Gluconacetobacter diazotrophicus PA1 5: one gene and its partner. Each later gene encodes a partner of the first gene's protein in a complex. Links are inferred from orthologs where the notes say so. Each region holds a gene or a part of one and is shown in the gene's direction. Other genes may lie near its edges.

The links.
Region 2: the proteins of secA (region 1) and secY are in contact, whole or in part, in a crystal structure (PDB 3DIN), measured with the Thermotoga maritima proteins. The link is inferred for Gluconacetobacter diazotrophicus PA1 5 from one-to-one orthologs. Residues at the interface, in WP_004082002.1 of Thermotoga maritima: Glu261, Ala262, Arg263, Lys300, Ala301, Arg302, Thr303, Ile304, Ile305, Leu323, Tyr324, Asp325, Pro326, Val329, Ser330, Tyr333, Ile336, Lys340, Phe345, Val349, Glu363, Phe364, Tyr374, Ser375, Gly376, Gly377, Glu393, Ile395, Thr482, Ser483; in WP_004081795.1 of Thermotoga maritima: Glu108, Gly109, Glu110, Glu111, Ala236, Glu237, Arg238, Arg239, Ile240, Thr241, Ile242, Gln243, Tyr244, Ala245, Arg246, Arg247, Val248, Thr249, Gly250, Arg251, Arg252, Val253, Tyr254, Gly256, Ala257, Ser258, Thr259, Tyr260, Leu261, Pro262.

The regions. Positions count from the first base shown.
Region 1 is NC_010125.1:807,237-824,225, forward strand. The notes cover bases 7,241-10,508. They hold secA (preprotein translocase subunit SecA), read left to right. Parts: upstream 7,241-7,557; coding sequence 7,558-10,308; downstream 10,309-10,508. Other genes in these bases: GDI_RS03785 (IS1182-like element ISGdi13 family transposase), read right to left, coding at 7,241-7,313; GDI_RS03795 (YebC/PmpR family DNA-binding transcriptional regulator), read left to right, coding at 10,371-10,508. In the rest of the region: GDI_RS03760 (2OG-Fe dioxygenase family protein), read right to left, coding at 1-379; GDI_RS03770 (RDD family protein), read right to left, coding at 3,012-3,620; bifunctional glutamate N-acetyltransferase/amino-acid acetyltransferase ArgJ, read right to left, coding at 3,646-4,878; GDI_RS03780 (peptidylprolyl isomerase), read right to left, coding at 4,974-5,900; more of GDI_RS03785, read right to left, coding at 5,970-7,240; more of GDI_RS03795, read left to right, coding at 10,509-11,120; crossover junction endodeoxyribonuclease RuvC, read left to right, coding at 11,147-11,653; Holliday junction branch migration protein RuvA, read left to right, coding at 11,650-12,252; Holliday junction branch migration DNA helicase RuvB, read left to right, coding at 12,249-13,295; GDI_RS03815 (YbgC/FadM family acyl-CoA thioesterase), read left to right, coding at 13,292-13,696; protein TolQ, read left to right, coding at 13,867-14,583; protein TolR, read left to right, coding at 14,587-15,030; GDI_RS03830 (hypothetical protein), read left to right, coding at 15,073-16,065; Tol-Pal system beta propeller repeat protein TolB, read left to right, coding at 16,120-16,989. UniProt on the Escherichia coli protein: Required for protein export, interacts with the SecYEG preprotein conducting channel.
Region 2 is NC_010125.1:3,487,769-3,498,585, reverse strand. Bases 7,452-10,447 are described here. They hold secY (preprotein translocase subunit SecY), read left to right. Parts: upstream 7,452-8,274; coding sequence 8,275-9,621; downstream 9,622-10,447. Other genes in these bases: GDI_RS16045 (adenylate kinase), read left to right, coding at 9,618-10,277; rplO (50S ribosomal protein L15), read left to right, coding at 7,588-8,076; rpmD (50S ribosomal protein L30), read left to right, coding at 7,452-7,586. Also shown: rplD (50S ribosomal protein L4), read left to right, coding at 1-241; GDI_RS16140 (50S ribosomal protein L23), read left to right, coding at 277-573; rplB (50S ribosomal protein L2), read left to right, coding at 591-1,421; rpsS (30S ribosomal protein S19), read left to right, coding at 1,434-1,712; rplV (50S ribosomal protein L22), read left to right, coding at 1,714-2,118; rpsC (30S ribosomal protein S3), read left to right, coding at 2,121-2,798; rplP (50S ribosomal protein L16), read left to right, coding at 2,855-3,271; rpmC (50S ribosomal protein L29), read left to right, coding at 3,273-3,512; rpsQ (30S ribosomal protein S17), read left to right, coding at 3,526-3,804; rplN (50S ribosomal protein L14), read left to right, coding at 3,819-4,187; rplX (50S ribosomal protein L24), read left to right, coding at 4,187-4,507; rplE (50S ribosomal protein L5), read left to right, coding at 4,518-5,087; rpsN (30S ribosomal protein S14), read left to right, coding at 5,192-5,497; rpsH (30S ribosomal protein S8), read left to right, coding at 5,510-5,908; rplF (50S ribosomal protein L6), read left to right, coding at 5,919-6,452; rplR (50S ribosomal protein L18), read left to right, coding at 6,452-6,814; and 3 more genes. UniProt on the Escherichia coli protein: The central subunit of the protein translocation channel SecYEG. Consists of two halves formed by TMs 1-5 and 6-10.

The DNA.
Region 1 (16,989 bases):
CCCGGTGCAGCAGCCGCAGCACGGCCATCAGCGCGGGATGGGCGCCCACGGCGGTTTCGATGGGGCGGAACCAGCGTTCGATGCCGCCATTCAGTTCGTTGTAGTCGCGGCTCTGGTAATGGGGCTGGTGCTTCTTGCGTTCGACGCCCTGGCCGGACATCGCGTAGGTGGCGTGCCGCCGCCGGCGGTAGCGGCCGCCGTCGGCCATGTAGCGGTCCAGGCCCAGCCGGTTCCAGCTTTCGGCGAACCCCGCCCAGTCCGCCAGGCCGTACGGCTCCAGCATCGCCCGGGTCGTGGCCGCGCGCAGGAAGGCGAAGCCGTCGGTCCGCAGGGGTTCCTCAAGGCCGGTCAGGCCGGCCGGTGTGTGATCGTCGGTCATTGCGATGTGTCCGGATGAGGAACGCCCCCCGGGACGCGCGGCGGAGCGTCGGTCGGGGGCTGGGTATTGCTGTTCGCCGCCGCCGGGGGCGTCACCATCTGGATGCGCAACGGCGCTCCGCCGGTGTTGCCCAGCAGGGAAATGGCGGTGGGGCTGGGGAATTTCACCCCTTCCGCGACCATGCGCAGCCCCAGGCGCCGATAATATTCGCGCGACACCTTCCATTTGTTGCCCGCCGTGGTGCGGAACGATCCCACCAGCTTCGCCCCGTCGCCGTCGGCCTTCTCCACGCCCAGGAAGGCGAAATCCGTCAGGATCATGGGTGCGAACTGCGGGTCGGCCCGCATGCCGGCCACCACGTCGGCCAGGATGGCGGCGACCCGGTCGGGGTCCTCGCTCAGATCCAGCATGAAGGTCACGACCACGACGTTATAGTCGCGCGACGTGTTGGCGATCGAGGTCACGGACGAGAACGGAATGATATGCACGTCGCCCGACGTGGTGCGCAGGCGCAGCGTGCGGATCGACAGATGCTCGACCGTGCCCGAAATGCCGCCCGCCGTGACCCAGTCGCCGACCTGCATGGCGTTTTCCACCAGCATGAAGAATCCGGTGATGAAATCCTTCACCAGGCTTTGCGACCCGAAGGCGATGGCGGCGCCCATGATACCCGCGCCGGTCAGCAGCGGCGCCACGTTCAGGCCGATCTGCGACAGGGTCGTGACCGCGACGATGATGATGATGACGCTGAGCAGCACGGTGCGGATGATCGGCAGCACCGTGCGCAGCCGGATGGCGCGGGATGCCTGCTCGGTGGTCTCGTAGCGGGCGATCTGGTTCTGCAACGCGGCATTCGCGATTTCCCACACCGCGATCGCGATGGTGAAGGCGATGATGATCGACACCAGCGCCGTCATGATCTGCGTGCCCAGCGCGCCGTACAGGAAGAAGGCGACCGCCGGGATGCCCCACGCCTGCAGCAGGATGACCAGGGTGGCGAAGACCAGCAGGATCGACAGCCCGCGCCGCGCATAGGGATAATAATAATCCGCCCGCGCCTGCAGCCCGGGATAGCGGGCCTCGAACTCGTCGCTGACATGAAAGACCCTGTTCTGCAGGCCGAACGCCAGCAGCGACAGCACGCGCGACAGCAGGATGACGACGATGGTCAGGATCGTGGTGCGCCAGATCCACGTGTATCCACCGCGCACATGCATCGCCCAGACCAGCCACAGCGCCAGGTCGAACACCATCGCCGGCAGCCACCAGAAATGCGCCAGATGGCCGACGAAGCTCCAGAACGAGCGGCCCCGGAAGCGGGCCGGCGGCTGCATGGCCATGGCGACGGGCTTGCGGATGCGCCAGATGAACACCGCGATCATCACGTGCTCGGCCAGCACGATGGCGCGGATCAGGGCCTCGGTCCCGCGCGGGGCCAGGTGGAACAGCGCGCCCAGCGACGACAGGCAGACGACGATGGACGGCACGGCCACCAGCACGTTCCACCAGCGCGTCACGATCCGCGCCGTCCGGTCCGATGCCCCGCACAGCCGGATGGTCGGCGATTTCGGCACCATGATCCATCTCGACCACCAGATACATCTGCCCGCGCCGCGACATAGGCGTTGGTCAGGGTCAGCGTGACCAGTTCCGTGACCTCGCCGTCGCCGACGAACGCCGCCCCGGCGTAGCCGATCCCCAGGAACAGGGCCACGGGCAGCAGCTTGTGTCAGCAGATGCAGCAGCGAATACGGAATGCGGCGGATGATGCGCAGCGTTTCGACCTGCTTGCGGACGTCCTGCCGGCGGGTGTCCTGGACCGCCTGCTCGGCCTCCGTCTCCGGGGCCGGCATGGCGGCTTCCGCCGTTTCCTGCTCCGCGCTGCGATTCAGTTGCCGCTCGGCTTCGACGGCGCGGGCGGTCACGGCGCTCAGCGGCCGGCGCAGCGCGATGGCCAGGCCCCGCTCGGCCGCCAGCGCCAGGATGAAGATCAGCCCGGCGCGTCCGAACGCGTCGAACAGGGTCTGGCGCGATTGCGGGCTGGACAGTTCGGAATGGATCCAGTGCCCGACGAAGACCAGGTCGGAAAACAGGCCGATGAATTCACGCGCCTGGTGCAGCGTCACGTCGCGCACGCCCGCCAGTTCGGACATGACGTCGCTGCCCAGGCTGTTGGGCTCCAGCGCCACGTCCGCATTGCCCGCGGCCGGCGCGGGTGCGGCGGCAGGCGCCGAAGCCCGGGCCGGAACCGGGGCTGCCTGGGGCAGGCCCCTGGCGATGGCCGTCAGGGTGCGGGTGAACTCCTCGCGCTTGTGCGGATCGTTCAGTACCCCCAGGACCTGCTGCGCCTGATCGGCGGTCATGGGGGCCTGGGCGGAGGATTGGGTGGCCGGCGCGGCGTCGGCCGCCTGGGCCGGCCGGATCGCGGGCGTTGCCCCGGCCAGCAGCGCCAGGACCAGAATCGCCACATAGGATAGGCCCCGCCGCGGATCGCGACGGACGGAAAAAACCGGCATGCCTGTTCGATACCTCCTGCTGCTCCGCACGGCCCACGGCGGACGGCGAAGCGTGACGATACCCCGGGGACGGTCCCGGGGACACCCCGGGTCATGCGCGCGGGGGAAAACGGCCTTCAGGCGGGCGGCGCGAAGCTGACCAGGGCCTCCTCCTGCCGGCGGATGACGCAGGTGCCGGCCAGCAGGTCGTGCAGCGCCTGCTTGCGCCGGGTCCACAGCACCATCAGGTATCCCAGCCCCATCAGCATGAAGGACAGGAAATGGCCGAAGAACCGGGCCGCCGCACGCCCGATGCCGATCCGTCGGCCCATCAGGTCGGTCACGCGCATATGGCAGGCCCGCTTGCCCGGCGTGGCCTGCAGCGGCGAGGATTCGAACAGGATATAATACAGCGCCGGCAGCACGAACTGCGCGATCTCGTAGAATCCGTGCCCATGCCAATGCCATACCGGCTGGATCGTGGTGTAGGAGTAGGCATAGTCGGCCGGCACGTAACTGGCCTGCACGATGTCGGAAATCTGGTATTTGCCCGTCCCTGGCCCGCTGTTCATCAGCGTGACCGACAGGCTGGGCGCAAACAGCAGCCGGGTGACCCAGCCCAGCATGGTCAGGATGAACGCATCGATCCACCAGGCCAGGACCCGGAACCAGAACCCCGCATAGACCCAGACGAAATGTGGCCGAAGGCTGCCGAACGGGTTGGTGCCAGGCGGCAGGTCGGACATGGGTCGGTCTCCGTGCGATGGCGTCTTAGCTGCGATAGGAACCGTTGATGTCGATATAACCGTGGGTCAGGTCGCAGCTCCAGGCCGTGCCGGTGCCGTTCCCCAGGCCCAGGTCGATGTCGATGTCGATCTCCTGCCCCTTCATGTGGGCCACGACCGGGGTCTCGTCATAACCCGCCACCACGGTGCCGTTGCGGGCGATCCACACGCCGCCGATCCCGATCGACAGCGTGTCGCGATTCGCGGGCTCGCCGCTCTTGCCCACCGCCATGACGATGCGGCCCCAGTTCGCGTCCTGGCCGGCGATCGCGGTCTTGACCAGCGGCGAATTGGCCACGGCCATCGACACGCGCTGCGCCGATTCGTCACTGGCGGCCCCGGTGACCTGGATACGGATCAGTTTGGTCGCGCCCTCGCCGTCGCGCACCACCAGCAGCGCCAGTTCCAGCAGCAGGCTGTCCAGCGCCTCGGCGAATGCCGACAGCGCCGGGTCGGATTCGGACTGGACGGGCGCATTGCCGGCCTGCCCGGTCGCGAACAGCAGCACCATGTCCGAGGTCGAGGTATCGGAATCGACCGTCGTGCGGTTGAAGCTGCGCGCCGTGCCCGCCGACAGCAGCGGTTGCAGGACCGACGGCGGCAGGGCCGCGTCGGTGGCGATGAAGCACAGCATGGTCGCCATGTCGGGCGCCACCATGCCGCTGCCCTTGGCGATGCCCTGGATACGGACCGGCGTGTCGCCGATCGTCGTTTCACGCACCGCCGCCTTGGGGAAGGTGTCGGTGGTCATGATGCCGCGCGCGGCATCCGCCCAGCCGGTTTCGGACAGGGTGGCGTACAGGCCGGGCAGGGCGGTGGAAATCTTCTTGTAGGGCAGGATCTCGCCGATCACGCCGGTCGAGGCCAGGAAGACATGACTGGCCGGGCAGCCGACCAGGCGGGCGGCATCGGCCGCGTTGGCCTGCGTCGCCTCGAACCCGGCACGGCCGGTGAACACGTTGGCATTGCCCGCATTGACCACCAGCGCGCGCGCCAGTCCCTCCGGCAGGGCCGCGCGGCACCAGTCCACGGGCGCGCCGGGGCATTTGCTGCGGGTGAACACGCCGGCGACCGTGGTGCCGGGCACGAATTCGGCCATGACCAGGTCGGTCCGTCCCGTATAGCGGATGCCGGCCGCCGCCGCGCCGAAGCGCACGCCGGCCAGGGCCGGCAGGTCAGGCATCGTACGGGCCAGGGGGGATACGGGAAGGGTTGCCATCGGTTCGGCCTTCTTGCTTCCGCATGATCGGGAAACCGGCCCGCCCCCTGGATGGGGACCAGGCCGGGGTCGGGGGGCGCGCCGGGTGCCCGCCCTTATTTGGCCGCGGCTGCGGGGGCCGGGGCCGGCGTGGCGGGAACCGGCTTGCCGCTGGGGTCGTAGCGGACGACCTTCACACCGGCCACGGCCTTTTCGACCGCATCGCGAACGCCCTGCTGGATCAGCTTCTGGCGGATCTCGTCACGCACCGCGTCCAGTTTGGGCACGTCGGCGGTCCGGGTGTCCAGCACTTCGATGACGTGCCAGCCATATTGGGTGTGGACCGGCGTCTGGCTGAACGTGTGGGGCTTCATCGCGAACGCGGCGTCCGAGAACGCGGGCAGCATGTCGCCCTTCTTGAACCAGCCCAGGTCGCCGCCATTCTGCTTGGCCGACGCCTTGTCGGTCGACAGCTTGGTGGCCAGGGCCCCGAAATCGGCGCCGGCCTTCAGCTGCTTGATCACGTCCTTCGCCTCGGCCTCGGTCGCGACCAGGATGTGGCGGGCGTGGATTTCGGCCTCGGGCTTCTTGTTGGCGTAATGCTGCGTGTAATAGGCCTGCACGGCGGCATCGGTCAGCGTCGGCGTGACCTGCTGCGACAGATAGGCGTTCTGCAGCGCGTTCATCGCGGCGGCATGCATCTGCTGCTGCACGTCGGGCTGCTTGTCCAGGCCCGCATGCGTGGCGGCCGCCTGGATCGCCTTCTGGTCGATCAACTGGTTCAGCAGCATCGGGAAGATCATGTTCGGCGGAAGCTGGCGCAGTTGCGCGGGCATGTTCGCCGCGGCCTGCCGCACGTCGTTCAGGTGGATATCCTCGCCATTCACGCTGGCGACGAGAGGATTCGGATTGGCCGGCGCGGCCGGTGCCGCGGCGGGGGCGGCGGACGCCGCGGGTGCTGCGGCATGGGCTTGAGTGACGGAAAGCGCAGGGACGAGCAGGGCCGCCGCCAGAAAGGAGGCTGCCGGGCTGGAAGGCCGCATATGTTGAATACCCTAGCAGGCTGTCGGATTGGGCGCTGCCGTAGTGATGAGTGATGGCGACGACGGCGTTTATGCGGCCGTCAGTCGCGTGATCCTACGGCAATTATATGCGAGGGCGACGAGCGTCCATTCTGTTGCGACGTTGGGGAGGCCACGGAGATGGAAACGGGTGAAGCCCATGGCGCTCTTGATGATACCGAAGACCGGTTCGACGGTCTGCTTGCGTAAGGCGTAAAGGGCTTTTGCCGGGTTCTGTTGCAGCCTGGCCTTCATTTCCAGGCGCCAGGGCTCGGTGATCCGGCGCGGCTCCCTGGGTGGCGGTTCTGGCCGGAAGTCATAAGGGCGCCGATTCACAGGGCGTCCGATGGCGACCAGCGGGTCCACGCCGCTGGCCTGCAACGTTTCGACGGCTTTGCCGCTGGCGAAACCCGTGTCGGCGAGGACGGTTCGTGGCAGGCCGATCCTCTCCTCCATACCCAGGATGGTGGCGGCGAAGCTGGGCGCGTCCGCCGTCGTCGCAACGACGCCATTTTCCAAGATCAACTGGCTGCCCTCGGCACAAACCACGGCCTGGGCATTGTAGGCTTGCCGGTATTCATGCGCGTCGGAGCGGCGCATCAGCTTGCTGTCCGGATCGGTCAGGTTGATCTGCCGGTCTGGTGGCGGTTCATCGTCCGGTTCTTTCGGCGGCCGACCGCGCCGTCCCCGCTTCGCATCAAAAGCTGCCTTCTTGCGCTCATATTCTGGTCGGGCGGTCTTGGCCTGCTCGCGGGCTTCCGCCTCCAGTCGCGCACAGGCTTCATCCAGCTTTGCCTTCAGAGCCTCCCGCCGGGCCAGTTCCTCCGGCAACGCCTGATGATCCACATCGGTTGTATCCGCCGCCTCTGCCCGTTCCATCAGGGTGGAGATATCGGTGGCCAGTTTCTCGCGCAGCTCTTTCGCGCGATCATAACGAATGGAACGGTATTTCGAGGCATTGGCATCGATCTTCGTGCCGTCGATCGACACCGTGCCAAGCCGCACCAGTCCCGTCTCGCGTGCCAGCAGGAGTACATGCATGAACGCTGCCTCGATCGCCGTGCGGTTGCCGCGCCGGAACGTCGCGATCGTGTCATGGTCAGGATGCAGGTTCGCCGCCACAAAGCGCATACCGATATCACGATATGTCGCCCGTTCGATCCGACGCGATGAGAACACGCCGTTCGCATAGGCGTAAATCAGCAGCGCCAGCATCAGGCGCGGATGATACTGCGCCTTGCCGCCAGTCCGCACAGGAACGGAAAATGCCCTCAACGGCACCCGCTCTACCGCCGCCACGATGAAATGCGCCACATCGTCCGACGGCAGCCATGACTTCAGATCCGGCGGCAGAAGATACGGCTGCGATCGATCAAACGGAATGAAGCTGCTCATCCTGAAAGCTTACCGCAGATCGCCAGAGCCAGGTACCCCAACCCGACAGCCTGCTAGATTATAAAGCGTCCGACGCATCATGGCCGAGCCCGTCCGCTCCTGCAAGACAGCCTCATCGGGCCGGCTTCGGTTGACCGGTGACGGCGCGGGTCCTATCTCAGATGCCGCGCGAGAATGCCATTCCTACAGTTCCAGCCCGTCCGGGGGTCCGGCGGGGGGAGCCGCGCCATCCCGGAAGGTCTACATGTTCGCCAGTCTTGCCCGTGCCCTGTTTGGAACCGCCAACGATCGCTCGCTCAAGGCCTTTCAGCGCCGCGTGCCCGAGATCAACGCGCTGGAGCCGCAGGTCCGGGCGCTGGACGACGCGGCACTCGCGGCGAAAACGGTGGAATTCCGCCAGCGCGTCGCCGCCGGCACGACGCTGGACGCCCTGCTGCCCGAAGCGTTCGCCGTGGCGCGGGAGGCCGCCCGGCGCGTCCTGGGCATGCGCCATTTCGACGTGCAGCTGATCGGCGGCATGGTCCTGCATGCCGGCCGCATCGCCGAGATGCGCACCGGCGAGGGCAAGACCCTGGTCGCGACGCTGGCGGTCTATCTCAGCGCCCTGTCCGGCCGCGGCGTCCACGTGGTCACGGTCAACGACTACCTGGCCCGCCGCGATGCCGAGGAAATGGGCAAGCTCTACGCCTTCCTGGGCCTGACCACCGGGGTGATCGTGCCCAACATGCCCGACGACGAGCGGCGGGCGGCCTACCAGGCGGACATCACCTACGGCACCAACAACGAATTCGGCTTCGATTATCTGCGCGATAACATGAAGTACCGGATCGAGGACATGGTGCAGCGGCCCTTCCACCACGCCATCGTGGACGAGGTCGATTCGATCCTGATCGACGAGGCCCGGACGCCGCTGATCATCTCCGGCCCGGCCGAGGACAGTTCCGACCTGTACCGTTCGGTCGATACGGTCATCCACGAACTGGTCAAGACGCCCGAGGCGTTCGAGAAGGACGAGAAATTCCGCTCGGTGATCCTGACCGACGCGGGCGCCGAGCAGGTCGAGGCCATGCTGCGCGAGGCCGGCGTGCTGATCGAGGGCGGGCTGTACGATATCCACAACATCGCGGTGATCCACCACGTCCAGCAGTCGCTGCGCGCCCACACGCTGTTCGCGCGGGACGTGGATTACATCGTGCGCGGCGGCAAGGTCGTCATCATCGACGAATTCACCGGCCGCATGATGGACGGGCGCCGCTATTCCGACGGCCTGCACCAGGCGCTGGAAGCCAAGGAGCATGTCGAGATCCAGCAGGAAAACCAGACGCTGGCCTCGATCACCTTCCAGAATTATTTCCGCCTCTATCCCAAGCTGTCGGGCATGACCGGCACCGCGATGACCGAGGCCGACGAGTTCGCCGAGATCTACAAGCTGGACGTGGTCGAAATCCCGACCAACCTGCCGGTGGCACGCAAGGACGACGATGACGAGGTCTACCTGACGGCGCGCGAGAAATACGAGGCCGTCAGCACGCTGATCGAGGACATCGCCAAGACCCCGCAGCCGGTCCTGGTCGGCACGACCTCGATCGAGAAGAGCGAATATCTGTCGGAACTGCTGACCAAGCGGGGCATCCGCCACAATGTCCTGAACGCCCGCTTCCACGAGATGGAGGCCACGATCGTGGCCCAGGCCGGCGCGCCGGGCGCGATCACCATCGCCACCAACATGGCCGGGCGCGGCACCGACATCAAGCTGGGCGGCAATGTGGAAATGCGCATCCGCCAGGAACTGGCGGAAATCGAGGACCCCGAGGAACATGCGCGGCGCGAGGCCGAAATCCGCGCCCAGGTCGCCGAATACCATGACATCGTCACCAAGGCCGGCGGCCTGTACGTCATCGGCACCGAACGGCATGAAAGCCGCCGCATCGACAACCAGTTGCGCGGCCGCGCCGGGCGCCAGGGCGACCCGGGCAGTTCGCGCTTCTTCATCTCGCTCGAAGACGACCTGATGCGCATCTTCGGGACCGAGCGCATGGGCGGAATGCTGCAGCGCCTGGGCCTGAAGGAGGGCGAGGCGATCGTCCATCCCTGGATCAACAAGGCCCTGGAGCGCGCGCAGAAGAAGGTCGAGGCCCGCAACTTCGACATGCGCAAGAACACGCTGAAATATGACGACGTCATGAACGACCAGCGCAAGGAGGTCTATGCCCAGCGCCGGGAATACATGGCGGCGGACGACCTGGCGGCGACGGTCCAGGACATGCGGACGGACATCATCCACGACATGGTCGCCCGCCGCATCCCCGAACGCTCGTTCGCCGAGCAATGGCAGAGCGCGGAGCTGGCCGAGGACGCACGCGGTATCCTGGGGCTGGACCTTCCCATTGCCGACTGGGCGCGCGAGGACGGGGTGGACGGCCACGCGGTGACCGAACGCCTGGAACAGGCCGCCCTGCAGGCCCAGGCCGCCAAGGCGGCCAATTTCGGCCCGTCGGTCATGCGCTACATCGAAAAGCAGGTGCTGCTGACCACCTTCGATTCGGTGTGGAAGGAACATCTGCTGGCGCTGGACCAGATGCGCCAGGGCATCGGCCTGCGCGCCTACGGCCAGAAGGACCCGCTGAACGAATTCAAGCACGAGGCCTTCCAGCTTTTCACCGCGATGCTGGACGCCCTGCGCCTGCGCGTGACCTCGACCATGTCGCGGGTCGAGGTCGCGCCCCCGGTGCTGGACAATCCCTTTGCCGGCGTGGCCGAACTGCATGCCGACCCTCATGTCCCCGGCCTTGCCTCCGAACCCGCGCCCGGCCTGATGACGCAGCCGGTCGGGTCCTATGGCGCCGCGACGGCCGACATCGCCGTCGCGACCCCGATCGGCGCGTCGGCGATCATGCCCGACGACCCGTCAAGCTGGGGCGAAACGCCGCGCAATGCGCTGTGCCCCTGCGGGTCGGGCAAGAAATACAAGCACTGTCACGGGCGGATGGGTTGATCGGGAGGCCCGTTTTCTCCCGAAAAAAGAAGATTTTGCATACACTTCAGTAGAGACGAGCCATGGCGGGTCATTCCCAGTTCAAGAACATCATGCATCGCAAGGGCGCGCAGGACGCGCGCCGCGCCCGGCAGTTCGCCAAGGTGATTCGCGAAATCACCGTCGCCGCGCGGTCCGGCATGCCCGACCCGGCATCCAATCCCCGCCTGCGCGCCGCCATTTCCGCGGCCCGCGAAGTCAACATGCCCAAGGACACGGTCGAGCGCGCGATCAAGAAGGCGACCGGCGCCGGCGGCGGTGACGATTATGCCGAGGTCCGGTACGAGGGCTACGGCCCGGCCGGCGTCGCCGTGATCGTCGAAGCCCTGACCGACAACCGCAACCGCACGGCCTCGGATGTCCGCGCCGCGTTCTCGAAGCATGGCGGGTCGCTGGGCGAGACCAATTCGGTGTCCTTCATGTTCACCCGCCTGGGCGTCATCACCTATCCGGCCGCGGTCGCCACCGAGGACGAGATGCTGGAAGCGGCGATCGAAGCCGGCGCCGAAAACGTCGAAAGCACGGACGAGGGGCACGAGGTCACATGCCCCGTGGAATCGTTCTTCGCCGTGCGCGACGCGCTGGAAACCCGCTTCGGCGAACCGTCCAGCGCGAAGTTCGACTGGCGCCCCGGCACCGTCGTGACCCTGGACGAGGACAAGGCGCGCGGCGTGCTGAAGCTGATCGACGTGCTGGACGAACATGACGACGTCCAGGCGGTCTACGCCAATTTCGACCTGCCCGACGACGTGGCCGAGAGGCTGTCCGCCTGACGCCCGCCACGGGGCCGAATGGACGGATGGTCCGGCTGCTGGGCATCGATCCGGGCCTGCGCTTCACCGGCTGGGGGCTGGTCGATGTGGACGGCAACCGGCTGTGCCATGTCGCGGACGGCGTGATCGCCACGGACGGTGACGCGCCCGTGCCGGAGCGGCTGCGCTGCCTGCACGATTCCCTGCTGGACCTCGTGCGCCGGTACGGCCCGCGCGAGGCCGCGGTGGAGGAGACGTACGTCAACCGCAACGGGGCCTCGACGCTGAAGCTCGGCTATGCGCGCGGGGTGGCGCTGCTGGTGCCGGCGCTGGCCGGAATCGCGGTTTCGGAATACGGTGCCATGGCGGTGAAGCGGGCGGTGGTCGGCACCGGCGCCGCCAGCAAGGATCAGGTGGAAATGATGGTGCGCCGTCTGCTGCCCGGGGCGACGATCCGCCGGGCGGACGCGTCCGATGCGCTGGCGGTGGCGATCTGCCATGCCCATCACCGGGCCAGCGCCCTGCGGGTGTCGGCCGGGACCCGCATGGCATGATCGCGCACCTGACCGGGCTGGTGGGGCAGATGGAATCCGACCGCTGCGTGGTCGATGTCGGCGGCGTCGGCTATCTGGTCCATGCCTCCACCCGCACGCTCTCGGCGCTGCCCCGTCCGCCCGATGTGACCCGCGTCCTGGTCGAGACCGTGGTGCGCGAGGATGCCTTCCTGCTCTACGGCTTTGCGGAAGCCGCGGAGCGCGACTGGTTCCGCCTGCTGACGACGGTCCAGGGGGTGGGGGCGAAGGTCGCGCTGGCCATTCTCTCCGCCCTGTCGCCGGGCGACCTGGCCGGGGTGATCGCGGCGGCGGACAAGGCCAGCCTGACCCGGGTGTCGGGTGTCGGCGCGCGGCTGGCCGAGCGCATCCTGACCGAACTGCGCGACAAGGCCGGGCGCATGCCCGCCGGGCCGGGCGTGACGATCGCGGCCCCCCCGGCCTCGGGCGGGGTGGAAGCCGATGCCCTGCTGGCGCTGGCGGGCCTGGGCTTCCGCCGGGCCGAGGCCCAGCCGGTGGTGGGGCGCATCCTGGCGCGCCTGGACGGCAAGGCGGACCTGGATGTCGTGATCCGCGAAAGCCTGCGGGAACTTGCCCGATGACCGAAATCCCCCTCCGCGAGGTCGATCCCGCCCGCAATGCGGAAGATGCTGCCGAAGCCGGGCTGCGGCCGCAGACCCTGGACGATTTCACGGGCCAGAAGGCCAGCCGCGAGAACCTGGCCATCTTCATCGCCGCCGCCCGCCAGCGGGGCGAGGCGATGGACCACGTGCTGCTGCACGGCCCGCCGGGGCTGGGCAAGACCACGCTGGCGCAGATCGTGGCGCGGGAACTGGGGGTCGGCTTTCGTGCGACCTCGGGCCCCGTGATCCAGCGCGCGGGCGACCTGGCGGCCATCCTGACCAACCTGCAGCCCCGTGACGTGCTGTTCATCGACGAAATCCACCGCCTGCAGCCGGCGATCGAGGAAGTGCTGTATCCGGCGATGGAGGATTTCCAGCTCGACCTGATCATCGGCGAGGGGCCGGCGGCGCGCTCGGTGCGCATCGACCTCTCGCCCTTCACCCTGGTGGCCGCGACCACGCGGGCCGGGCTGCTGGCCACCCCGCTGCGCGACCGGTTCGGCATTCCGCTGCGGCTGGTGTTCTACACCCCCGACGAACTGCGCCAGATCGTCTCGCGCGGGGCGCGGAAGCTGGAATTCGACCTGACGCCGGAAGGGGCCGAGGAAATCGCCCGCCGGTCGCGCGGCACGCCGCGCATCGCCGGGCGCCTGCTGCGGCGGGTGCGCGACTTCGCCTCGGTCACCCGTGGCGGCCCGGTGGACCGCGCGATGGCCGACGCCGCCCTGTCGCGGCTGGAAGTCGATTCGCTGGGGCTGGACGGGATGGACCGGCGCTATCTGCGCCGCATCGCCGAACATCATCACGGCGGCCCGGTGGGGGTGGAAACCCTGGCCGCCGCCCTGGCCGAGGCGCGAGACACGCTGGAAGACGTGGTCGAACCCTACCTGATCCAGGAGGGGCTGGTCCTGCGTACCAGCCGGGGACGCACGCTGGGCGAGCGGGGCTGGCGGCATCTGGGGCTTGCCCCCCCGCCACGGCAGACGGGCCAGGGCGACCTGCTGCAGGGGGACGACGGGTGAGGCACAACATTCCTTTCCGCATTTATTACGAAGATACGGACGCCGGCGGCGTGGTCTACCACGCCCGGTATCTCGGCCTGGCCGAGCGCGCGCGGACCGAGGCGATTCGCGGCCTGGGCCAGCCGGTGTCCGCGCTGCTGGACGATTTCGGCCTCGCCTTCGTGGTGCGCAACGCCAGCATCGACTACCGCTCTCCGCTGCGACTGGACGACGTCGTGACGGTGACCACGCGCCTGACCGAACTGGGCTCGGCCAGTTGCCGGCTGGAACAGACCTTCCTGCTGGGGCAGACGCTGTGCGCGGCGCTGGATGTCCGCCTGGCCTGCGTGCGCGCGGCCGATGGCCGGGCCGCCCGATTTCCGCCTTTATGGCGTGATCTTCTGACTGGACTCGTGGATTGAAGGCCGGTCGGTAATTTCTTGTTTCGATGGGTGTGTCCTGCGGCTGGGGTGCTTCTGCTTTCCCGCGGAAACCTATAAGGAACGCACTGGAGTGCAGTGTCAGACTGCCCCCGACTCGGCGGTCGGGATCGCGATCGCGCGGCGACGGGCAGAAGGTGCAGGAGGCGTTTTTGGACCAAGCGGTTAACGCGGCTAACCTGGGCGCGGCAGCGTCGGGTCTGTCGCTGTGGAGTTTGTTTCTCCATGCGGCGATCGTCGTCAAGCTGGTGATGATCGGGCTGGTATTCAGCAGCGTGGTGGTGTGGGGCATCATTTTCGACAAGATCGTCACCCTGCGGCGCGTCAACCGGCAGGCCGGCGTCTTCGAGGACAAGTTCTGGTCGGGCGGCAGCCTGGACGACCTGTATGAGACCGACGGGGCGAAGCCCGTTCACCCGCTGGCGGCGGTCTTCGGCGCCGCCATGGGCGAATGGCGCCGCTCGTCGCGGATCTCGGGCGTGGACCTGGCGCGCGGCGGCGTGCAGGAACGCGTCGATCGCGCCATGAACATCACGATCACGCGGGAGATGGAGCGCCTGGGCCGCTGGATGATCTTCCTGGCCACGATCGGCCCGGTCGCGCCGTTCATCGGCCTGTTCGGCACGGTGTGGGGCATCATGCACGCCTTCGGGGCCATCGCCGCGATGCACAACACCAACCTCGCCGTGGTCGCCCCCGGCATTTCCGAGGCCCTGTTCGCCACCGCCATCGGCCTTGTGACCGCCATCCCGGCGGTGATCGCCTATAACGTCATCAACAACAGCCTGTCTCTGTTCGAGGACCGCATGGCGGCGTTCGGGACCGAATTCGCCGCCATCCTCTCTCGCCAGTCCGAGGAAAGGGGCTGAATCATGGGCGTTTCGCTCGGTGGAGGGGGTGGGCGCCGCGGGCGCCGGCGTCCCATGTCGGACATCAACGTCACCCCCCTGGTGGACGTCATGCTGGTGCTGCTCATCATCTTCATGGTGACGGCGCCGATGATGACCAGCGGCGTGAATGTCGACCTGCCGAAAACCGACGCGGCGCCGGTCAATGCCGACACCAAGCCGATCACCGTGTCCATCCGCTCGGACGGCGCGCTGTACCTGGGTGACAACCCGGTCTCGTCCGACCAACTCGTGGACCAGTTGCGCGCGGCGGCGCAGAACGACCCCGCGCACCGGATCTTCGTCCGTGGCGATTCCCACATCGATTACGGCCGCGTGATGGAAGTGATGGGCCGGATCACGGCGGGCGGCTTCACCCACGTCGCCCTCCTGGCCCAGCAGCCGCCGTCCGGCGGCGGCGCGCCCTGATCGCGCCCCCCTTGATCGTCATCGGCTAGGAGCATCCTCGTCGTGGTTCAGCCGCGCCGTTCCGAACGTATCCTGATGCGGCGATCGATCGTCGTGTCGGGGGCCGCGCATATGGCGCTGCTGCTGGCAGTGCTGCTGGGGCTGCCCATTCCGGTGCCCACCGAACCGCCGCCCCCGCCGACGATCGAGATGGAATTCACCAGTTCGGACAGCGGCGGCACCCCGCACAAGGCCGAAAAGCCGGCCCCCAAGCCCGCGCCCGCGCCGGCCCCCGTGCCGCAGGAGGCCCCCCCGGCCCCGACGCCGCCGGTCCAGGCGCCGACCGAGGAACCGCCGCCGCCGCCCCCTCCGCCGCCGCCCATGCCGCCGCCGCCGGAAACCCCGCCGGTCGAACTTCCGGACACGCAGGTGCCGCCGAAGGTCGAGGAACCGTCGCCCGACGCCGTCCAGGCGCCGCCGACCCCGCCGGCGCCGCCGGTGCCCTCGCGCGCGGCCTCGCCGCCGACGCCGCAGCCCGAACCCAACGCGCTGCCCAAGATGCAGCAATTCTCGCACGTCACCCAGCCGAACGAGACGAAGAAGGCGGTGCCTGACACGCACTCGCTGCTGGCGACGCTGGATGCGTTCCGCGCGGACCAGAAGCAGACCCATCCGCCCAAGGCGCGCGCCAACCCGCTGCAGGGCGGCGCACCCAACGGCGGCGGCGCGCCGGACGGTGACATCACCAGCGCGCTGAACGCGGCCGACCAGCGCGCGATCGGAAATGCCGTGCGCCGCTGCTATACCGAAGATACGGCGGCGCGGGATTACGCCACCTTCGTCGCCCATCTGGTGGTGACGGTGGATGCCACGGGCATGGCCCGCATCGTCCAGTTCGCGCCGGAAACCCAGGCGCGCATGGACGCCGATTCGTCCTATCGCGCGCTGGCGGAACGGGCCCGCGCGGCGGTGCTCAGCCCCACCTGCGCGCAATTGCCGCTGCCCAAGGCGATGCTGGGGCAAACGCGGCAGCTCAAATTCGTTTTCCGCCCATGAAGCAGCACAACCTGCCGCAGCCCATGCACGGGCGGTGCGTTCGAGGAGAAGACCATGCGTCCCTGTGACCTTCCGCCGACTTCCCCCTGGATTTCCGATACCGATGCATCGCTGCTGGCGACCCATCTCGGCCGCCGCATGCTGCTGGGAACGGGCGGCGGCATCGCGGCCGGCATCCTGGCCGCGCCGCTGTCGGCCCTTGCGCAGGGCGCGCCCGCGGCGGGCCCGGGTGCCGCCGAAATCACGGTGGACCAGGCCCGCACGGCGCCGATTCCCATCGTCATTCCGGCGCTGGGCGGCGACGCGGGCGCGCTGGTCAGCAGCGTGATCTCGGGCGACCTGGGGAATTGCGGCCTGTTCTCCCCGATCAGCGGGTCGCTGCCCGTGGGGGTGCCGGATTTCGGAACATACAAGTCGCTGGGCGCCCGCGCGCTGGTCAGCGGTTCGGCGACGACCGGCGGTGGCGGCCTGCGCGTCGAATTCCGCCTGTGGGACGTGCTGACCGGCCAGCAGATCCAGGGCACGGCCTATACGGCGGGCGCCGGCGACGCGCGCAAGATCGCGCACATCATCGCCGATGTGATCTATGAACGGCTGCTGGGCGAAAAGGGCTATTTCAACACCCGCATTGCCTATATCGCGCGGTCCGGTCCGCGCGAGCACCAGACGACGCGGCTGGCGATCATGGACCAGGACGGCGCCAACAGCCATTACCTGTCGGGGGGCCAATGGCTGACCCTGACCCCGCGCTTCAGCCCGACCAGCGACCAACTGGCGTTCATGTCGTACGCCAACAACCGCCCGCGCGTGTACATGCTCAACCTGGCGACGGGCCGGCAGCAGTTGCTGGGCGATTTCGAAGGGATCTCGTTCGCGCCGCGTTTCGCGCCGGACGGGCGGGCGGTCATCCTGTCGGCCACGCGC
Region 2 (10,817 bases), 2.7 Mb from region 1 along the record:
GGACGCCGCGACCGCTTCGGGCCGCACGTCCGAGCTGGCGGCGAAGGTGAAGGCGCTGGGCTGGAAGTCCGCCCTGATCGTGGATGCCACGGTCGAGGAGAATTTCGGCCGCGCCGCGCGCAACCTGCCGAAGATCGATGCGCTGCCGACGATCGGCGCGAACGTCTATGACATCCTGAACCACGACGTGCTGGCGATCACCCGCGCCGGCGTCGAAGGCCTGAAGGAGCGCCTGGCATGACCAACGTGCTCGCAATCCGCAAGAAGGCGGAGCGCATGTCGCGCGAGGCGATGTATGACATCGTCCGCGCCCCCCTGATCACCGAGAAGGCGACCGCGCTTTCCGAGAAGAATCAGGTGGCGTTCAAGGTCGCGATCGACGCGACCAAGCCGGAGATCAAGGTCGCGGTGGAAACGCTGTTCGGCGTGAAGGTCCTGGGCGTGAACACGCTTGTCCAGAAGGGCAAGACGAAGCGCTTCAAGGGTCGCCCCGGCCAGCGTTCGGATGTGAAAAAGGCGTTTGTACAGCTTGCCGAGGGTCAGTCCATCGACCTGACCGCGAAGCTGGTCTGACGCGGGGTAGCAAGACAATGGCACTGAAGCACTTTAATCCGGTCACCCCCAGCCTGCGCGGAACGGTCCTGATCGACCGCAAGGAGCTCTGGAAGGGTAAGCCCGTCAAGGGGCTGACCGAAGGCAAGAACAAGTCGGGCGGCCGCAACAACCATGGGCGCACCACGTCGCGCTTCATCGGTGGCGGTCACAAGCAGTCCTATCGCTACGTCGATTTCAAGCGGCGGAAGTTCGATGTGGTCGGCACGGTCGAGCGTCTGGAATATGACCCGAACCGCACCGCCTTCATCGCGCTGGTGAAGTACGAGGACGGCGAGCTGGCCTACATCCTGGCGCCGCAGCGCCTGAAGGCCGGCGACCAGGTCGTGGCCGGTGCGCGCGTCGACATCAAGCCGGGCAATGCGATGCCGCTGTCGGCCATTCCGGTCGGCACGATCGTGCACAACATCGAGCTGAAGCAGGGTGCTGGCGGCAAGATGGCCCGGTCCGCCGGGACCTATGCCCAGCTGGTCGGCAAGGATTCCGGCTATGCGCAGATCAAGCTGCAGTCCGGCGAACTGCGCGTCGTCCGTGGCGAATGCATGGCGACCATCGGCGCGGTGTCCAACCCGGACAACATGAACCAGCACATGGGCAAGGCGGGTCGCAGCCGCTGGCTGGGTCGTCGCCCGCACAACCGCGGCGTCGTGATGAACCCGGTCGACCATCCGCATGGTGGTGGTGAAGGCCGCACCTCGGGCGGCCGTCATCCGGTCACGCCGTGGGGCAAGCCGACGAAGGGTTACAAGACCAGGGTCAACAAGCGTACGGACAGTCTGATTATCCGTCGCCGGAAGACCGGCAAGTAAGGGGCAAAGAAGATGGCACGTTCCGTCTGGAAGGGCCCGTTCGTGGACGGGTATCTACTGAACAAAGCCGATGCGTCGCGCGCGTCGGGCCGTAGCGAGGTGATCAAGATCTGGTCGCGTCGTTCGACAATCCTGCCGCAGTTCGTCGGTCTGACGTTCGGCGTCTATAACGGGCACAAGTTCCTGCCCGTTCAGGTGTCGGAAAACATGGTGGGTCATAAGTTCGGCGAGTTCTCGCCGACGCGGACCTTCACCGGTCATTCCTCGGACAAGAAGGCGAAGCGGGGCTGATATGAGCAAGCCTAAGCATCCCCGCACGCTTGCGGAGACCGAGGCGCAGGCCCTGACGCGGAACATCCGCGTTAGCCCGCGCAAACTGAACCTGGTCGCCGGCCTGATCCGCAACAAGCCCGCGTCGCAGGCGGTGGCGATCCTGACGTTCTCGAAGCGCCGGATTGCCCAGGACGTCAGGAAGACGCTGGAGAGCGCGATCGCCAACGCCGAGAACAACCATCAGCTCGACGTCGACCAGCTGGTCGTCGTCCGGGCCGAGGTCGGCAAGTCGATCGTCATGCGCCGCTTCCACGCGCGTGGCCGTGGCCGTTCGTCGCGCATCGAGAAGTTCTTCAGCCATCTGAAGATCGTCGTGGCCGAGCGTGCGGCAGAGGCTGAGACAACCGAGCAGAAGGCGGCCTGATCATGGGACATAAAGTCAATCCGATCGGGCTGCGGCTCGGCATCAACCGCACCTGGGACAGCCGCTGGTATGCCGGCGCCGACTATTCGCGCCTGCTGCACGACGACCTGAAGCTGCGCGCGCACCTGCGCCGCAAGCTGTCGGGTGCCGGCGTGTCCCGCGTGGTGATCGAACGTCCGGCGAAGAAGCCCCGCGTGACGATCTACGCCGCCCGCCCGGGTGTCGTGATCGGCAAGAAGGGCCAGGACATCGACGTCCTGCGCAAGGATCTGACCCGCATGGCGAAGACCGACGTTGCGCTGAACATCGTCGAGATCCGCAAGCCCGAGATCGACGCGACCCTGGTTGCCGAAAACATCGCCCAGCAGCTGGAGCGCCGCGTGGCCTTCCGCCGTGCGATGAAGCGCGCCGTGCAGTCCGCGATGCGTCTGGGCGCCCAGGGCATCCGGATCAATTGCGGCGGCCGTCTGGGCGGCGCCGAGATCGCGCGCGTCGAATGGTATCGCGAGGGTCGGGTGCCGCTGCACACGCTGCGTGCGGACATCGATTACGGCGTGGCCACGGCGAAGACCACCTATGGCACCTGCGGTGTGAAGGTCTGGATCTTCAAGGGCGAGATCCTTGCCCACGACCCGCTGGCGCAGGATCGTCGCGCCGCCGAGCAGGCCCCGCAGCGCTAAGCTGGCGGGACTTAGGACCGAGAAGGGCGCCAGGCGGCGCGTGAGGATTTAGAACAATGCTTTCTCCCAAGCGGACAAAGTACCGCAAGGCCCACAAGGGCCGCATTCATGGGCTGGCGAAAGGCGGAACGACACTGAATTTCGGTGCGTTCGGCCTGAAGGCCCTGGAGCCGGAGCGGGTGACCGCCCGGCAGATCGAGGCCTCTCGCCGGGCCATTACCCGCGCGATGAAACGTGCCGGTCGCGTCTGGATTCGGATCTTTCCCGATCTTCCGGTCTCGACAAAGCCCGCCGAAGTGCGTATGGGCTCCGGCAAGGGGTCGCCGGAATACTGGGTAGCCCGTGTCAAGCCGGGTCGTATCCTGTTCGAGATCGAAGGTGTTCCGCCGGAGCTGGCGCGTCAGGCGCTGGCCCTTGGTGCTGCGAAGCTGCCGATCAAGACCAAGTTCGTGACCCGCATCGGAGAGGCGTGAGATGGCAAAGGCAACAAAGCCGGCCGATCTGCGTGCCAAGACCGCTGAAGAACTGGAGGCGCTTCTCATCGACCTGAAGCGCGAGCAGTTCAACCTGCGGTTCCAGCGCGCGACCGGCCAGAATGAGGGACAGGCGCGTGTTCGCACGGTGCGTCGCGAGATCGCCCGCGTGAAGACGATAGCGTCCCAGGCGCTGAAGAAGAATGCCGTCGGCGCGGGTGCGCCGGCCGCGAAGTCCTGAAGGGAGACGGGCGATGCCGAGGCGCGTCCTGACCGGACGGGTGACCAGCGACAAGATGGACAAGACGGTCACCGTCCTTGTCGATCGTCGGGTCATCCATCCGCTGTATAAGAAGTTCATCCGGCGCTCCAAGAAGTATGCGGCGCATGATGAACTGAACGAGTGCAAGATTGGGGACATGGTGCGCATTGAAGAATGCAAGCCGATCTCCAAGCGCAAGACCTGGACCGTGGTCGTACGGAATGGTGCCCCGCTGGGCGCCGCCGACGTCGCGTCCGGCGCGCAGGCGTAAGAAGGGCATAGGCTATGATCCATCCCGAGACCAACCTGGACGTCGCCGATAATTCGGGTGCGCGTCAGGTGCAGTGCATCAAGGTGCTGGGCGGTTCCAAGCGGAAGACCGCCTCGGTCGGCGACGTGATCGTCGTGTCCGTCAAGGAAGCGATCCCCCGCGGCAAGGTCAAGAAGGGCGACGTTCACCAGGCGGTGATCGTGCGTACCTCCTACCCGGTGCGCCGCGCCGATGGCAGCGCCATCCGCTTCGACCGGAACGCCGCCGTCCTGATCAACAAGCAGCAGGAACCGATCGGCACCCGTATCTTTGGCCCGGTCGTCCGTGAACTGCGCGCGCGCAAGTTCATGAAGATCATTTCGCTGGCACCGGAGGTGCTGTGATGGCTGCGCGTATCAAGAAGGGCGACCAGGTCGTCGTGATCACGGGTTCGTCGAAGGGCAGCCGTGGTGAAGTGCTGTCGGTTCGGCCCGATGACAACAAGGCGGTTGTCCGTGGCGTCGCGGTGGCCAAGCGCCATACGCGTCCGAACCGCATGGGTGAGCAGGGCGGCATCATCGAAAAGGAGATGCCGATCCATCTGTCGAACCTGAAGCTGGTCGATCCCAAGAGCGGCAAGCCGACGCGCGTCGGTTTCCGTATCCTGGAAGATGGCCGCAAGGTCCGCGTCGCCAAGGCGACCGGCGAAGTCGTCGAAGGCTGAGGAGGCGGGGATGTCTGAAGTGCAAGAGACCCGCTCGGTGCCGCGTCTGCAGAAGCGTTTTCAGGACGAACTGCGCGCGAAGCTGCGCGAGGAGTTCGGTTACAAGAACGTGATGCAGGTTCCGCATCTCGAGAAGATCGTCATCAACATGGGCGTGGGTGAAGCCGCGGGCGACCAGAAGAAGCTGGATGCCGCCCTTGGCGAAATGACGCTGATCTCGGGCCAGAAGCCGGTCAAGACGGTTGCGAAGAAGGCGATCGCCGGCTTCAAGATCCGTGCCGGCCTGCCGATCGGCTGCAAGGTGACGCTGCGTCGCGCCCGGATGTACGAATTCCTGGACCGTCTGGTGACCATCGCGCTGCCGCGCGTCCGCGATTTCCGCGGCCTGCCCGGCAACAAGGGCTTCGACGGCCGTGGCAACTTCGCCATGGGCCTGAAGGAGCAGATCATCTTCCCGGAAATCGAGTACGACAAGGTCGACGATATCCGTGGGATGGACATCATCTTCGTCACCAGCGCGAAGACGGATGCGGAAGCGAAGGCTCTTCTGAAGGCGTTTGATCTGCCCTTCGCCGCCTGATTGCGGCGATTGGGGCTTCCGCCCAGAGGTCAGAAGACCTATTAGACACGTTGTTTGGAAAACCGTCGGGATGGCCCGACAGGTTCCGGAGGGTAGAACAAGGCATGGCCAAGATCTCCGCCGTTAACCGGAATGCCAAGCGTGCGCGCATGGCAGGCCGGGACAAGGCTAAGCGGATTGCGCTCAAGAACATCATCATGGACCGGACGCTTCCGGTCGAGGATCGGTTCGAGGCATCCATGAAACTCGCAGAGCTTCCCCGCAATGGATCGCGCGTTCGCGTGCGCCTGCGGTGCAAGCTGACCGGGCGCGCCCGCGCCAACTACAGGAAGTTCGAACTTTGCCGCGTGGCTCTGCGCGACCTGGCCTCCAGCGGTCAGATCCCGGGCATGGTCAAGTCGAGCTGGTAAGGGCGGGAAACGATGTCACTTTCTGATCCGTTGGGTGATATGCTCACCCGGATCCGCAACGCGCAGCGTGCGCGTCATGCGGCCTGTGTCGCGCCGGCGTCGAAGCTGCGCGCGAATGTGCTCGAGGCCCTGCGCCGCGAAGGCTATATCCGCGGCTATGCGCAGGAAGACCTGCGCAAGGGCGTGGCCCAGCTTCGTATCGAGCTGAAATATCTGGATGGCGAGCCGGTCATCAAGGAGATCCACCGGGTGTCGAAGCCCGGGCGCCGGGTCTACTCGAAGATCAAGGAACTGCCGCGGGTCTATGCCGGTCTCGGCGTGTCGATCCTGTCCACGCCCCGTGGCGTCCTGTCCGATGCGGAAGCCCGCGCTGCCAATGTTGGCGGCGAGGTCCTCTGCCGCGTGTTCTGAGGAGGGATACATGTCGCGTGTAGGCAAATATCCCGTCGAGGTTCCGTCGGGCGTCCAGGTGTCCATCGTCGATGGCATCTTCGTGGCCAAGGGCAAGCTGGGCGAGCTGAAGCTGCCGCTGTCGCAGCACATCGAAGCCGAGATCGCCGACAACAAGGTCTCGGTCCGTCCGGTCGGCACCGCCGCCCCGGCGCGGATGATGTGGGGCACGACGCGGGCCCTGGTGGCCAGCATGGTCAAGGGTGTGTCCGAGGGCTTCTCCAAGACCCTCGAAGTGACCGGCACCGGCTATCGTGCCGCGGTCCAGGGCAGCAACCTTGTCATGAACCTCGGTTATTCGCATGACATCGTCTATGCGATCCCCGCGGGCATCAAGATCACGACGCCGCGCCCGACCGCCATCGTGGTCGAGGGCGTGGACAAGCAGCGGGTCGGTCAGGTCGCTCTGGACATCCGCAGCTTCCGCAAGCCCGAGCCCTACAAGGGCAAGGGCGTCCGTTACGACACGGAGACCATCCGTCGCAAGGAAGGCAAGAAGAAGTAATGAGCACGCAGCAGGATCTGCGGGAGCGTCGGCGTCAGCGTCTGCGCTTCCAGCTTCGCCGCAAGGGCGGCGGGCGTCCGCGCCTGTCCGTGTTCCGGTCAGGCAAGAACATCTATGCCCAGGTGATCGACGATGTCGCCGGGCGTACGCTTGCCGCCGCTTCGAGCCTGGACAAGGCGCTGCGCGAGCAGTTGAAGACCGGCGCGGATTCCGACGCGGCTGTCGCGGTCGGCAAGCTGGTTGCCGAGCGCGCGGTGGCGGCGGGTGTGTCGCTGGTCGTCTTCGACCGCGGTTCGTATATGTATCATGGGCGTATCAAGGCCCTGGCGGAGGCTGCCCGCGAGGGCGGTCTCGCCTTCTAAGGAAAGGGGCACGCAATGGCACGTGAACCGAGAGAAGGCGGCCGGGGTGGCCGCGATCGTGAGCGCGAAGGCGACGATCTCGTCGACAAGCTGGTCACGATCAACCGTGTTGCGAAGGTCGTGAAGGGCGGCCGTCGCTTTGCTTTCGCCGCGCTGGTCGTGGTGGGGGACCAGAAGGGTCGCGTCGGCTATGGCGCCGGCAAGGCCCGCGAGGTGCCCGAGGCAATCCGCAAGGCGACCGACCGCGCCAAGCGCGCGATGATCCGCGTCCCGATGAAGGAGGGCCGTACCCTCCATCACGACGTCGCCGGTCATTTCGGCGCCGGCAAGGTGGTGCTGCGTTCGGCCGATGCCGGCACGGGCATCATCGCGGGCGGCCCGATGCGCGCGGTGTTCGAGAGCCTGGGCATCAATGACGTGGTCGCGAAGTCCCTGGGGACCCGCAACCCGCATAACATGGTCAAGGCGACCTTCGCCGCGCTGGAGCGTTGCGCCAGCCCGCGCACGGTGGCCAACCGCCGTGGCAAGAAGGTGTCGGACATTCTGGGCCGCCGCGACGTGGCCGGAACCGGGGAGGCCGCCGCCGATGTCTGAGGCCAAGACGATCCGGGTCACCCAGGTGGCCTCGGGCAACGGTCGCAAGCCGGGTCAGCAGGCGACGCTGGTCGGGCTGGGCCTGAACAAGATCGGCCGCACCCGGGAACTGGAGGATACTCCTTCGGTTCGCGGCATGATCACCAAGGTGTCCCACCTCGTGAAGGTGGAGGGTTGAAATGAACCTGAACGAACTGCGCGATAACGCGGGCTCCCGCTATCGCAAGAAGCGTCTGGGTCGCGGCATCGGGTCCGGCAAGGGCAAGACGTCGGGCAAGGGCGTGAAGGGCCAGAAGGCGCGTGAGGGCGTGTCCCTCAACGGCTTCGAGGGTGGTCAGCTTCCGCTGTATCGCCGTCTGCCGAAGCGCGGCTTCAAGAACATCTTCCGCAAGGAATATGCTCCGGTGAACCTGGGCGCGCTGGACAAGGCCATCGCGGACGGCAAGATCGATGCCGGCACCGTGGTGACCGAGGACGTGCTGCGCACGGCCGGCCTGGTCGGGTCGGGCAAGTTCGCGGGCGTCCGCCTGCTGGCGAAGGGCGAGCTGGCCCGCGCGGTGACCATCGAGGTCTCCGGCGCGTCCGCGACCGCCGTTGCCGCGGTCGAGAAGGCCGGCGGCAGCGTCCGGACCAAGGCGGCGCGCGACGAGGCCCAGGCTCCGGCCTGAGGGCTGCGGCGGAACACGATTCGGGGTGGGGCGCCGGTCCGGCGCCCCCCTTCCGATCGGGATATTGCCGCCCCTTGGGTGTCCTCTCCGGCCTTGTCTCTTGCGCCGGACCGAGGCGACACCCTACACTCTTTGCTGATGTGTCATGACAGCGTCCCGTTTCGTGCGGTGGCGCTGTTGTTGTGAAAGGACGGGCGCATGGCCTCCGCGGCCGAGCAGCTGGCTGCCAATATGAATTTCAGTTCCTTTGCCAACGCAACGGAACTGAAGAAGCGAATCTGGTTCACCCTCGGGGCGCTGATCGTCTACCGTCTGGGAACCTACATTCCCGTTCCCGGTGTCGATGCCACGGTCATGGGCCAGCTTCTGGCCCGCCACCAGGGCGGCATCCTGGGCATGTTCGACATGTTCACCGGCGGTGCGCTGGGGCGTATGACCGTGTTCGCGCTGAACATCATGCCCTATATCAGCGCCTCGATCATCGTGCAGCTGATGTCGGCGGCGCTTCCCTCGCTGGAAAACCTGAAGAAGGAAGGCGAGGCGGGACGGCGCAAGCTGAATGAATATACCCGCTACCTGACGGTCCTGATCGCGCTGTTCCAGGCCTACGGCATTGCCGTGGGGCTCGAGAACATGCACAGCGCCGCCGGGGCCGCGGTGGTGGCGCCGGGCATGTTCTTCATCGTCTCGTGCGTGGTGACGCTGCTGGGCGGCACGATGTTCCTGATGTGGCTGGGTGAGCAGATCACCTCGCGCGGGGTCGGGAACGGCATTTCGCTGATCATCTTCGCCGGTATCGTCGCCAACCTGCCCCATGCCCTGGCCAGCCTGTTTCAGCTTGGCTACACGGGCGCGCTGTCGCCGTTCTTCGTGCTGGTCTTCCTGGTCCTGGCCGCGATCACGATCGCCTTCATCGTCTTCATGGAACAGGCGCAGCGCCGCGTGGTGATCCAGTATCCCAAGCGGCAGGTCGGCCAGCGCATCTATGGCGGCGACTCGACGCACATGCCGCTGAAGGTGAATACGGCCGGGGTGATTCCGCCGATCTTCGCGTCGTCGGTGCTGCTGATCCCGGTGACGATCGCCGGCTTCATGAACAATGCGTCCATGCCGGGCTGGCTGTCGTTCCTGGGGCAGGAACTGGGGCAGGGGCAGCCGCTGTACATGCTGTTCTATGCGGGAATGATCATCTTCTTCTCGTATTTCTACGCCGCGGTGACCTTCAATCCGCAGGAAACCGCGGACAACCTGCGCAAGCAGGGGGGCTTCATCCCCGGCATCCGTCCCGGAGCGAACACGGCGGCCTATTTCGACCGGATCCTGACGCGGCTGACCAGCATCGGCGCCGCCTATCTGGTCGCGGTGTGCCTGCTGCCGCAGATCCTGATCAGCCACTATAATGTCCCGTTCTATTTCGGCGGCACCAGCCTGATCATCATCGTGTCGGTCACCATCGACACGGTGACGCAGATCCAGTCGCACCTGGTGGCGCACCAGTATCAGGGCCTGATGCGCAAGGCCCGTGGGAAAGGCAGGGCGCGGTGAACGTCATCTTTCTTGGCCCCCCCGGGGCCGGCAAGGGCACCCAGTCCAAGCGGCTGGAAGCCCGGTATGGAATTGCGCAGATCTCGACCGGCGACATGCTGCGGGCCGAGGTCGCGGCGGAAAGCGCGATCGGCAAGCAGGCCAGGGCGCTGATGGATGCCGGGCAACTGGTGCCCGATGACGTCATCGTCGCCATGCTCGAATCCCGGATCGCGCAGCCCGATTGCGCCAAGGGATTCATTCTGGACGGATTCCCGCGGACCCAGGGGCAGGCGGTAGCGCTCGATTCGATGCTGAAGCGTCGCGGAGCCCGAATCGACGTTGTCCTGTTTCTGGAAGTCGACGAGGAGGCGCTGGCGGACCGGATCGCCGGGCGTTTCACCTGCGCGACCTGCGGAGCGGGATATAACGACCTGTTCAAGAAGCCCAAGGTGGAGGGCACCTGCGACGTCTGCGGCGGCCACAGCTTCGTGCGCCGCGAGGACGACCGGCGTGAGACCGTCGCGGCCCGCCTGGTGGCCTATCGCAAGCAGACGGCCCCGATCCTGCCTTACTACGAGGCCGAGGGGCTGCTGCGCCGGATCGATGGCATGGCGGATATCGACACGGTGACGGCGAAGGTGTTCGAAATCATGGATGCGATCACGAAGAAGTGATCGTTATTCATTGACTCCAAAGGGCGCGCGGGTATATTGCGCGCCCTCAAGGTATCGGCTCCCGTGTCATGGGATACGGAGTGCCGAGAAAACGAATCCGATTGATGATGGGGTTGACCGGCGGTGCCGGCACGTTCACGACGCTCCGGCATGGCCGGTGGTGTGGAAAAGCCCCGGCGACGATCTTTAGGGCCCGTGCGATGCGGGTGGACGAGGAGTAAGTGGCGTGGCGCGTATTGCCGGCGTGAACATCCCAACCAACAAGCGGGTGACGATTGGCCTGCGTTATATCTATGGCATCGGCGAGACGAAGGCTGAGGAAATCTGCCGTCGTCTCGAGATCCCGGCCGAGCGCCGGGTCAACGAGCTGTCCGACGACGAGATCCTTAAGATCCGCGAACTGATCGACAGCGAGTATCGGGTCGAAGGCGATCTGCGTCGCGAAGTCGCGATGAACATCAAGCGTCTGATGGACCTGGGCTGCTACCGCGGCCTGCGCCATCGTCGCGGCCTGCCGGTTCGTGGTCAGCGGACCCACAC